2 linked regions of the Methanosarcina thermophila TM-1 genome follow. Each later gene encodes a partner of the first gene's protein in a complex. Links are inferred from orthologs where the notes say so. Each region holds a gene or a part of one and is shown in the gene's direction. Other genes may lie near its edges. The genes, in order: dph2 and MSTHT_RS05335.

The links.
Region 2: the proteins of dph2 (region 1) and MSTHT_RS05335 are in contact, whole or in part, in a crystal structure (PDB 6Q2D), measured with the Methanobrevibacter smithii proteins. The link is inferred for Methanosarcina thermophila TM-1 from one-to-one orthologs. Residues at the interface, in WP_011954460.1 of Methanobrevibacter smithii: Met1, Met3, Tyr4, Pro28, Glu29, Gly30, Leu31, Met33, Phe58, His80, Thr124, Gln126, Ser179, Gly180, Asn181, Phe182, His183, Leu185, Tyr201, Asn202, Phe211, Ile215, Arg291, Asp295, Asp296, Gln298, Met299; in WP_011954157.1 of Methanobrevibacter smithii: Pro482, Asn483, Lys484, His485, Tyr553, Asp555, Glu556, Glu559, Leu560, Leu591, His592, Glu593, Asp594, Ala595, Val596, His597, Arg598, Gly599, Pro600.

What each region holds. Positions count from the first base shown.
Region 1 is NZ_CP009501.1:1,715,135-1,721,039, reverse strand. Bases 1,437-4,386 are described here. They hold dph2 (diphthamide biosynthesis enzyme Dph2), read left to right. Parts: upstream 1,437-2,382; coding sequence 2,383-3,390; downstream 3,391-4,386. Other genes in these bases: MSTHT_RS07390 (METTL5 family protein), read left to right, coding at 3,491-4,084; hpt (hypoxanthine/guanine phosphoribosyltransferase), read left to right, coding at 1,830-2,402; MSTHT_RS07405 (IS5 family transposase), read left to right, coding at 1,437-1,499. In the rest of the region: MSTHT_RS07410 (FmdE family protein), read left to right, coding at 1-281; more of MSTHT_RS07405, read left to right, coding at 561-1,436; MSTHT_RS07385 (exosome complex RNA-binding protein Csl4), read left to right, coding at 4,392-5,330; MSTHT_RS07380 (DNA-directed RNA polymerase subunit L), read left to right, coding at 5,402-5,680. UniProt on the Methanocaldococcus jannaschii protein: Catalyzes the first step of diphthamide biosynthesis, i.e. the transfer of the 3-amino-3-carboxypropyl group from S-adenosyl-L-methionine (SAM) to the C2 position of the imidazole ring of the target histidine residue in translation elongation factor 2 (EF-2).
Region 2 is NZ_CP009501.1:1,253,344-1,259,278, forward strand. The notes cover bases 1,466-4,445. They hold MSTHT_RS05335 (elongation factor EF-2), read left to right. Parts: upstream 1,466-1,849; coding sequence 1,850-4,042; downstream 4,043-4,445. Other genes in these bases: MSTHT_RS05330 (30S ribosomal protein S7), read left to right, coding at 1,466-1,738; tuf (translation elongation factor EF-1 subunit alpha), read left to right, coding at 4,418-4,445. Also shown: MSTHT_RS05315 (50S ribosomal protein L30e), read left to right, coding at 1-190; MSTHT_RS05320 (NusA-like transcription termination signal-binding factor), read left to right, coding at 211-636; MSTHT_RS05325 (30S ribosomal protein S12), read left to right, coding at 743-1,171; more of MSTHT_RS05330, read left to right, coding at 1,178-1,465; more of tuf, read left to right, coding at 4,446-5,686; rpsJ (30S ribosomal protein S10), read left to right, coding at 5,724-5,935. UniProt on the Methanocaldococcus jannaschii protein: Catalyzes the GTP-dependent ribosomal translocation step during translation elongation.

The sequences.
Region 1 (5,905 bases):
CGGATAAGAATGCTGGGACTATGAAAGCCGTAGTTCTTGGATTTAACTTTGATATTGTCAATGCCGAATGCGGGGCAAAAGCCGATGATCCTGCCTGGATTTCAAAGTATTTAGCGGATCTCTGGCTTATGGATAAAGAAAACTGGGATACTGAGGAGCTTGTCTCGGTAATTTCCGTAACAGACATTGATGAAGCTACCCTGAATGAAATGAAGCAGGCAGGAAATAATCCTTATGTGGTTCTCGGACTGCTTGATTCAGAAGAGAATGTCAATCCCTGAAAAAATTCAGAAGAGAATGTCAATCCCTGAAAAAATGAGGTTTATAGAATAAGCGATGGGAATAAAACATGTTTAAGCCTTTGTAGAAAGAATTATCTACTATGCCAGAGGTTTCCAGTAATCATTAAATTTTCCTTTTTCGCTTCCTTTTTATTTTTTAGTTTTTCGGCTCTGTAGAAATCCTCTAAATTCTGTTTTTACCCAAAAATTATAAAAATAAAATTGTAAAAATGCTCCTTAATTTTTTTGTCCACACAAAAAACAAAGGAGCAATTGCTATTGTCATCAAATAAGTATATTAAATTTATTGATCTCAGTCTTAAAACGGTTCAGTCTTCCAGACTGAACCTTTACTCCTGCAAATATTCCAAACGTGTTTATACTCAACATCAGCTTCTTGTTCTTGTTTTATTGAAGGAGTATATAAGTACAGACTACCGTGACTTTGTAGAACTTGTTGACCTCATGAACAGTATAAAGGAAAAACTTGACCTTGATAAGGTTCCTCATTACACTACTCTTCAAAAGTTTGTGTCCAGAATTCCCTCTTCATTGTTTAACCTAATTTTGTCAAAAACTCTAAAACTATTTTACTCACATGGAGAAAAAGTTCTCATTACGGCAATTGATGCAACAGGATTTACGAGTTCTTATGCAAGTCATTATTATTCTAAGAGAACAGGGAAGCTCCGAAGGAGCTTCCTTAAAACTTCAATATCAGTAGACACTATTAAAAAAGTAATATTAGGATGGAAAATTAGCCAAAAAACAGATCATGATGTCAAGCATGCAAAGACTCTGATAAGACAATCAAACAAGTCAAGAAAGTCTCAATGTTATGTGATGGATAAAGGATATGATTCCGAAGAAATTCATACTCTAATAAGAGAAGAGATAAAAGCAGATTCAATAGTACCTTTGAGAGAAAGAAAAAGAAAGAGAATAAACGGAAAATATAGAAAACAATTAAACAAAGACTTTGATAAGATCAAATACAATAGAAGGAATATAGTAGAGACAATAATATCTGTTGTAAAAAGAAAATTTGGAGAAACATTAAGAGCAAGAAAGGTTAGAAATCAAGTAAAAGAAGTAAAAGTTAAACTAATAGTCTATAATATAAACAAAAAAGTAATACAATTATTATGGATTAAATTAAGGATTTCTACAGAGCCAGTTTTTCTCTTTCTTTTTAATTACTGGCTTTTTCATACCTGAGCCCTCTCAAACCGTTTAATTCTCGCTTTGACCTTCCGGACTGCCTTAACTTAAATTCTTAAATCTGTCAATACTACATAATTACTTATATAAGCTCATGTGATTTGTGGGCATACAGAGATTGGAAAACTAAAATATAGTATTTTTAACCTTTTCTGATGTCAGTTTACTATCCCATGAAATATTCAGGTCTTCGCTCTTGGCGAGGGGTGTATGCGTATAGATTAAGGGTAAGGATACAGAATTCTTTATTAGTAGAAATAATACTTTATTAATACAATACAATTCTTTAGCAGGAATATCGCAACAGCCAAAAAAAGAGTTAAAACTATGCTTGAAAGACTGAAAAGCTCACTAATTAATTCTCCTGTAATCAAGCGGGGGGAGTATAATTACTTTATCCATCCGATTTCTGATGGCGTGCCTTCCATAGATCCCCGCCTGGTTGAGGAAATCGCGGATTTTATCCTTACGATTACCGATATGGAAGAAGTTGATACTGTTGTCACTATAGAGGCTATGGGTATTCCTGTGGCAATCGCCCTTTCCCTCAAAACCGGAGTTCCTCTAACCATTATCCGGAAGCGACCCTATTACCTTGAAGGAGAGGTAGAACTTTCTCAGAGCACAGGATATTCGAAAGGAGTCCTTTACATAAACGGGCTCAAGAAAGGTGACCGGGTAATTATTGTGGATGATGTAATCAGTACTGGTGGAACCTTGGTAGCCCTTATAAAAGCCCTGAAAAACATGGGTGTAGAGGTTGTGGATGTTATCTCCGTTATCGGACGCGGGACAGGTTATTTACAGATAAAGGAACACGGGGTTGAGCCTAAAATCCTGGTAACGATCGATGTGGGCGAGAAAGGCGTGGAGATCAAGAATGTCTTTGGAGACAAGTGACGCGTTTGACTTAAGGACTGAATACATTATCAGTGTAATAAAAAAATTGGAAGCAAAAACCGTAGGTTTCCAGTTTCCTGAAGGGCTCAAAAGAAAAGGCCCTGAGCTCGCAAAAAAGGTTGAAGAGGCTACTGGTGCCGAGATTATTATTTCAGGAAACCCCTGTTTTGGGGCGTGTGACCTGGATAAAACTTTGCTCGGGCAGGTTGACGTCCTCTTCCATTTTGGACATGCCGAGCTTGAGGATACAAAACTTTCCGAAAAGGTCTATTTCATAGAAACGCGCTCGGCAGTTGATATTCGACCTGTTGTTGAGAAAGCTGTCCCTGAGCTTAAGGGGCAGGGTATAGGGCTGATTAGTACTATCCAGCATATCCATAAGCTCCCTGAAGCCTGTGCTGTCCTTAAGGCGAATGGGAAAACCTGTGTAATTGGGCGTGGTGACTCCAGGCTTGCGTATCCGGGTCAGGTACTGGGCTGCAATTTTTCGGCGGCAAGGAACGAGGTTTGTGATGAATACCTCTATATAGGAAGTGGTGACTTCCATCCTCTGGGTGTAGCCCTCTCCACAAAGAAGAGGGTTCTTGCAGCCGATCCTTTCACCGGGGAAGTTCGTGAGGTTGATCCCTCAAGAATCCTTCGCCAGCGGAGTGCGGTAATTGCAAAGTCTCTGGATGCGGAGGTTTTCGGGATAATCGTCTCAAGCAAAAATGGGCAGGAACGGATGGAACTGGCTCACTCTTTGAAAGCGCTCGCGAAAAATCATGGAAAAGAAGCACACCTTATCCTGATTGATCTTGTAACTCCGGATCAGCTTCTCCAGTTCAAGGTGGATGCTTTCGTAAACACCGCCTGCCCCAGGCTCGCAATCGATGAGGCAGGACGTTTTCCCTCTCCAATGCTTACGCCCCAGGAATTTGAAATCGTACTCGGAGAACGGGAATGGGAAAACCTTGTGCTCGATGAAATAACCGAGGAACCTGTGTAATCTTACCTCTGATCCTGTGGAATAATTTAAGTGCTAAAATATATAAATAAAGAATTAAAATACGGTATTAAAACGTAAATAGAAAATTAAAGTCGATGGAATGAAACAACGAAAGCTTGAGATGCTGCTCGAAGAACTGGAAAACTTTTCCGATCCTGAACTTGAACTGGAGCAGTACCAGACTCCTCCTCCTCTGGCTGCGGAGATTCTTCACTTTGCTTATATGCAGGGAGATCTTGATGACTCGGTGCAGGATCTGGGCTGCGGTACCGGAATCCTTGCAATCGGGGCTAAACTTCTGGGAGCAAAGAGGGTTATTGGGTATGATGCGGACCCGAAAGCTCTTGAGATAGCAAAGAAAAATGCTGAAAAACTGGGAGTTGAAGTGGAGTTTGTATTATCGGACATTAACGATATTACAGAACATGTAAAAACCACGGTCATGAACCCTCCTTTCGGGGCAAGAGTTAAAGGCAGGGACAGACCTTTTCTTTCGTCAGCATTAAGAACAAGTGAAGTGATATACTCAATTCACAACCGTGGAAGCCTTGCTTTTATCCAAAAGTTCATTAAGCCTGCGGTCATTACACATTCCTACGTTGCAAAATTCCCCATAAAACGAACCTTTGATTTCCATAAAAAAGAAAGAAAGGTTATTGAGGTCGAGATCTACAGGATTAAGGTCTCCGGATAATCAATGCGCAGTACCGTTTAAGGCATCGGATTTTATAGTGCAGCATCAAGGCTTTACCTCAAAAAGAGACCGATAAAGCTGCTTATAACGGATATGCCTGTTCATATCGAACTAGATAAGTACATCAATAGGGACAAAAAATGGCAGATATACGAGCGTGGCAATCTGTCCCCTCTCCTGATAGTTGATTATCTGTCGATTGAATGTTGCCGATATTCGATTGGACGGCTGCCAGTATTGTATGTCAATGACAATTACTGCAATTACTAATTATATTGACTATTAACGATAATTCAAATGAGGGATTATGATTAGAATCCGAAAAAGTAAAACTACGAGAAAGAAATTGACTGGCCCGAGCGTAGGAAAGTCAGTTACTGAAAAAGCATCTCCTCAAGTCACTCCAGAAAGCAGGGACCAACCAAAAGGCCAGTCCAGAGATCAGCTTAAAAGTCAGCTCAGGGAACAACCCAAAGAGCATTCCAAAGACCAGTTCAAAGGTCAGCCGAGGAACCAGCCCAAGGAGCAGTTTAAAGGTCAACCCAGGGAACAGTCTAAAGACCACTTCAGGGGAGACCATAGTAAAAAGAGAAGGTTCCCCTTCCCGAAAAAGGCTTCCAGGGAAAGGACGGAAGCACCTGAGTCTAGAGCCCCCTGTGAGCCCGCGACCCCTGAAGAGGAGCTTGAAAAAGGAGGTTTTGTTCTCCCTGGAGAGCTGATCGGAACCATAGAAGAGTTTAAACCTGGCGAAGGAACAACGGTATCTGTCGGTGATATTTATTCCTCAGCTACCGGAAATATTGTTATTGACAGAAGAGCGAGAATAGTTTCGGTCAGGCCCAGTACAGTTACTCCGAATATCCTTAAAGTGGGGGATGTTATTTATGGAAAGATAATTGACGTGCGTGAGTCCGGAGCAATGGTAGAAATTGCAGGAATTGAAGGCAAAGAAGATCGGGAAATCGTCAATGTGCGGACTGGAGACATTCACGTCTCAAATGTACGTGACTCCTATGTTAAGAGACTTTCAGATGAATTCAGACCCTCTGATATAATCCGTGCAAGGGTCATCGATGCTGAAAAGATGCGCTTGACAACAGCTGAAGATTCTCTCGGAGTTGTAAAAGCTTATTGCTCAAATTGCAGAGGGGAACTTGTGCTTGAAGGGAAAAAGCTTAAATGCCCGGTTTGCAATATGACTGAAACCCGCAAAATCTCAACCGAGTACGGGAAAGGGATCAGGTAATTTCTTTCTCCTTGCAGGTATGGGTTTCTGCACAATAAATCACACTACTCACCATTTACAGGTGATCATCAATGGAACTGAACATTCTTTCCAAAACAGACAATGAGCTTGAAGTCGAGCTCAAAGGCGAGACACATACTCTCCTCAATTTGCTTAGGGACTCCCTTATAAGGGACAAAAGGGTTGAGGTTGCCTTTTACGATATGAAATACGTGAGCATTAGTGACCCTATCCTTTACATCAGAACCGATGGTACAAACCCCATTGAGGTCTTAAAGGACGCTGCTTTGAAAATAATTGCTCAGTGTGACGAGTTTACCGAAGTCTTTAGCAAGGCAGCAAACGCCTGAAATCTCCTAAAAACGACTGCATGATGTCTTTCTAAAGACGTTCTGCTCTCTTTCTCCGGTCAGTCCGGAGCCTTACTTATAGGGGGGCTTCCAATAGTATTTAGTGAGCCTTTGCTATCTTCGGACCTGAAGAATCCTTGGAATACTTTTTATGATTTCTATGCATATCCAGAATGAATAAAAAATCTGACAGAAATCCCAGGTTTGGCAATCTTTCCGGAAATA
Region 2 (5,935 bases), 460 kb from region 1 along the record:
AAAAATGGTAGTTTTGGCATCAAACTGCCCGGAAGACATTAAACAGAAAGTTCAGGCAACAAATGTCCCTGTTCTGGAGTATGAAGGCACAAGTGTAGAACTCGGCCCCGTATGTGGCAAGCCTTTTACGATTGCAGCCATGGCAATTCTCGATGTAGGAGAATCTGATATCCTGGCAGCTACAGTTTGATAGAAGGAGTTGGCAACGTTTTGGGTGAAATAAGACTTACTGCAGAAAGCATCCAGTACATTGCGTTATTTGAAAATATGACACGAGCCAAAATTCTCGACTGTATCCCTGAAGAGGAAAGGCTCGTTTATGTCGTAAAACAGGGTGATATGGGGCTTGCTATAGGCAAAAATGGAGAAAATATAAACCGTGTTAAAAAAGCCCTGGATAAACCCATAGAACTTGTGGAATATTCAGATGACCCTGTAGCCTTCTTGAAGAACGCTTTCGGACCAGTGTCCGTGAGTTCGGTAAACATTATAAACAAAAATGGCAAGCGTTTAGCTTATGTAGAGGTACCCAATAAAGAGAAGGGTCTTGCTATAGGCCGCAACGGGAAGAACATCGAAAAAGTAAAGATGCTTGCCCGTCGCCATCATAACATAGAAGATGTAATCTTGCAGTAATCGATCATAATTTACGTTGATCCATTAATCCGGCGTTGAAAGACTGTTTGGCATCAAGTATGCCTCTAGAAAACTGAGATCAATTTTTAACTTGGAGAAATTAATAATGGCTAAAGGAAAATATGCAGCTAATATCCTCAAACAGACCAGGAAGAATGCCCGCTGGAAAGATACAAACTACAGCAGGCGTATGCTTGGGCTGAACGTGAAAGCCGATCCATTAGGTGGTGCACCACAGGGTCGGGGTATTGTATTAGAGAAAGTGGGAGTTGAAGCCAAGCAGCCAAACTCAGCTATCCGCAAATGCGTAAGAATCCAGCTCATCAAAAATGGGCGTCAGGTAACTGCTTTCTGTCCAGGGGACGGCGCAGTGAATTTCATCGATGAACACGATGAAGTGACCGTAGAAAGGATTGGAGGCCGCATGGGTGGTGCTATGGGTGATATTCCAGGTGTACGCTTCAAAGTGATTGCCGTAAATAACGTGTCCCTGAAAGAGCTGGTCATCGGTAGAATGGAAAAACCCAGGAGATGATAATCCTTGTACAAAATATTCGGTAAATGGGACCCGACTGAAGTTGAAGTCAGAGACCTCGGAATTAAGCGTTATGTCAATCTTACTCCTGTCATTGTTCCACACAGCAGCGGAAAGCATGCAAGGCAGCAGTTTAACAAATCCGAGATTTCCATTGTGGAACGTCTGGCAAACAACCTGATGAGGAAGGAAGCAAACACTGGAAAGAAGCAGAGGACTCTTCGCATAATTGAAGAGGCTTTTGATATCGTGAACAGGAAGACTCAGCAGAACCCTATCCAGGTACTTGTGGACGCCATTGCCAACGCAGGCCCAAGGGAAGAAGTAGTGAGGCTGAAGTATGGCGGAATCTCCGTGCCAAAAGCAGTAGACACTGCACCCCAGAGGCGTGTGGATACAGCTCTGCGCTATATCAGTATGGGAGCTAATAACGCGGCCTTTAAATCCAAGCGTTCGATCGCAGAATGTCTGGCAACGGAATTGATAGGCGCTGCAAATTATGACACGAAAACCTTCTCTATCAACAGAAAAGATGCAAAGGAAAGAGTTGCAAAGGCAGCACGCTAATCGTTTATGTGGGTTGCCCGATTTAAAAGTGATTATATAACAAATTACGTGGGTTGCCCGATTTAAAAATTGATTATATGACAAATTACATTTGATTAGAAAGGTATTAGCATGGGACGAAGAAAGAAGATGGTCGAGCGCGTAATAACGCTCATGAATGAGCCGACAAAAATTAGAAATATCGGTATCGTTGCGCATATTGACCATGGAAAAACTACATTATCGGACAACCTGTTAGCCGGCGCCGGCATGATTTCAAAGGAACTTGCTGGCAGACAGTTGTTCATGGACTCCGATGAAGAAGAACAGGCAAGAGGTATCACAATTGACGCCTCTAACGTTTCAATGGTTCACACTTTTGACAATGAAGATTACCTGATCAACCTGATCGACACCCCAGGGCACGTTGACTTCGGTGGGGACGTTACCCGTGCCATGAGAGCTGTGGATGGGGCAGTCGTGGTCGTGGATGCAGTCGAAGGTACAATGCCCCAGACTGAGACCGTACTGAGACAGGCTCTCAGGGAACACGTCAAACCCGTACTTTTCGTTAATAAAGTAGACAGGCTGATCAATGAGCTGCAGGTCGATGCTCAGGAAATGCAGGTCCGTCTTGGAAAGGTCATTGATCACGTGAACAATCTCATTAAAAACATGAACCCTGAAAAGTACAAGGCAGGCTGGAAAGTTGACGCTGCAGTCGGAACTGTTGCTTTCGGGTCCGCACTTTACAACTGGGCAATCAGTGTGCCTATGATGAAGAAAACAGGGATCTCCTTTAAGGAAGTATTCGACTACTGTAAAGCTGGAGACATGAAGTCCCTGGCTGAGAAGTGCCCGCTGCACGAAGCTGTGCTTGATATGGTCATTCACTTCCTGCCAAACCCGATTGAAGCCCAGAAGGAAAGGGTACCTATTATATGGCATGGGGATACGAAATCTGAGATCGGACAGTCTATGATCAACGCAAATGCAGACGGAGAGCTCGCATTCATGGTGACTGACATTTCCGTTGATCCTCATGCAGGTGAGGTTGCAACTGGAAGGTTATTCAGTGGCTCTCTTACTCGTGGCATGGAAGTCTACACCTCAGGCAGTATAAAGAAGAGCAGGGTCCAGCAGGTGGGTATCTTCATGGGTCCCGAAAGGCTTGAAGTGGACAAGATTCCTGCAGGAAACATTGCTGCAGTTACCGGTCTTAAAGAAGCAATCGTGGGTTCCACCGTAACAACCCTTGAAGGTATGACACCTTTCGAGAGCATAAGGCACGTAAGCGAGCCCGTGGTGACTGTAGCTGTAGAAGCCAAGCACACCAAGGACCTGCCCAAACTGATTGAGGTTCTCAGACAGGTTGCAAAGGAAGACCCGACCCTTCAGATCACTCTTGACGAGGAAACCGGGGAGCACCTTATGGCAGGTATGGGAGAACTTCACCTTGAGGTTATTGCCCACAGGATCGAAAGGGACAAAAACGTGGAAATCACCACGAGCAAGCCAATTGTCGTTTACAGGGAAACCGTTAAGAAGAAGATCGAACCTGTAGAAGGAAAATCTCCGAACAGGCACAACAGGTTCTATATCTATGTTGAGCCTCTTGACCCTGAGATTGTCAATGCTATCAAAGCCGGCGACATTACCATGGAAATGCCCGAACTTGAACGCAGGCAGAAGCTCATTGAACTCGGGATGGACAAAGAAGAGGCAAAAGGCATTGTTGGGATCTTCAATTCCAATATCTTCATTGATATGACCAAAGGTATCCAGTACCTGAATGAGACAATGGAACTCGTGCTTGACGGATTTGAAGAAGTTATGCGTGCAGGCCCGCTCACAAGGGAGCCAGTTGCAAATGTAAAATGCGTGCTCGTAGATGCCAAGCTTCACGAGGATGCAATCCACAGAGGTCCGGCTCAGGTTATTCCTGCTGCAAGGCAGGCAATCCAGGCAGGTATGCTTATGGCTGACGACACCCTGCTCGAGCCTTACCAGAAGGTCTTTGTCCAGGTGCCCCAGCTTTTAATGGGTGGTGCAACAAAAGAACTGCAGGGCCGCCGTGGGGTTATTCTTAATATGACCACGGAAGGAGACCTGGCAATCATTGAGGCCAGAGTGCCTGTAGCTGAGATGTTCGGATTTGCAGGTGAGATCAGGTCTGCAACTGAGGGGCGCGCAATGTGGAGCACAGAGTTTGGAGGCTTTGACTTTGTGCCTTCCAGCCTCCAGAATGAAATTGTTGGCCAGATTAGAGAAAGGAAAGGACTGAAGAAGGAACTGCCCAAACCTTCCGACTTCCTTTCAATGTAAGCGGATTTTCCGCTTTACCTTAATATTTTTAGGTTATACCTGTCTTCCAGCAGGATAGAAAAAGTACCTGACTGATCTCGAAGGGAAGAGAATCCCTATCGATCTGGAAATACGGTCAATCGGAAAGCTTTAAGATAAGGTATGCCTATATTGGGGAAAACGTCCAGGCCACTGAAAAATTCAGAGAGCAGCGGTTCACGAAGAAGTTCGGAAAAAGATGCTGAAAAATTGATCAAGTATTAATATTGATCAAATATTGATGAGACGTAAAAACATAGAAACGTGTGAATCAATATTGGGATCCGCCCTAATCTTAATATAGTAAATATTTGATATACCATTGAAACTCATCCAGAATTACAGGAGAATTTTAATATGGCAGCAGAAAAACCACACTTGAACTTAGCAGTGATTGGTCACATCGACCATGGAAAATCAACATTTGTAGGACGCTTAATGTATGATGCAGGAGCTGTACCTCCACACATCATTGAAAAATACAAGGAAGAAGCAAAGCAGAAGGGTAAAGAATCTTTCGCCTTTGCATGGGTTATGGACTCTCTTAAGGAAGAGCGTGAAAGAGGTATTACAATTGACATCGCTCACAAGAGATTCGACACCGAAAAGTACTACTTCACAGTTGTAGACTGCCCTGGTCACCGTGACTTCGTTAAGAACATGATCACAGGTGCCTCCCAGGCTGATGCAGCTGTCCTTGTCGTTGCAGCTCCCGATGGCGTAATGGCTCAGACCAAGGAACACATTTTCCTTTCCAGAACCCTCGGTATCAACCAGCTTATTGTCGCAATCAACAAAATGGATGCAGCAAATTACGACGAGAAGAGATATAAGGAAGTAGTCGAGCAGGTTTCCGGTATCCTTAAGATGATCGGGTACAAGCCAAACGAAATTCCCTTCATTCCAATCTCCGCATTCTTCGGTGACAACGTTCTTAATCGCAGCGACAAGACCCCCTGGTACAATGGTCCAACCATGATGGAAGCTCTTAACAACCTTAAAGAGCCAGAAAAACCATCCAACCTTCCACTCAGGATCCCTGTCGAAGATGCATACACCATTTCAGGTATCGGAACTGTACCAGTAGGCAGAGTTGAAACCGGTGTCATGAAGAAGGGTGACAAGGTCATCTTCATGCCTGGCGGAGCATCCGGTGAGGTTAAGTCCATTGAGATGCACCACGAAGAAATTCCACAGGCAGTCCCCGGAGACAACATAGGCTGGAACGTCCGTGGTATCGGCAAGAACGATGTCCGCAGAGGAGACGTTTGTGGTCATGTTGACAACCCACCAAAGGTTGCCGATGAGTTTGTAGGACAGATTGTTGTTCTGCAGCACCCCTCCGCAATCACTGCCGGATACACTCCAGTATTCCACGCCCACACCGCCCAGATCGCATGCCAGCTAATTCAACTTAACAAGAAGCTGGACCCGAAGACCGGGCAGGTTAAGGAAGAAAACCCAACCTTCCTCAAAGCAGGAGATGCAGCAATCGTTACAATCAAACCGACAAAGCCGATGGTTATTGAGCCCGTAAAAGAAATTCCACAGCTCGGCAGGTTCGCTATCCGTGATATGGGTATGACCATTGCTGCCGGCATGTGCATGAGTGTTAAACAGAAATAACACTCTCCTTTTTCATTTTTTTGAGGAGAAAAAAGGTATGCAAAAAGCTAGAATAAGACTGTCAGGCATCAGTCCCAAAGATCTGGACGGAGTCTGCGACCAGGTAAAATCTATTGCGGAAAGGACAGGAGTTAGTATTTCGGGACCTGTTCCGCTTCCCACAAAGAAACTTGTAGTTCCTACAAGAAAGAGCCCGAGCGGTGATGGAACTGCAACCTGGGATCCCTGGGAGATGCGCGTACACAAGCG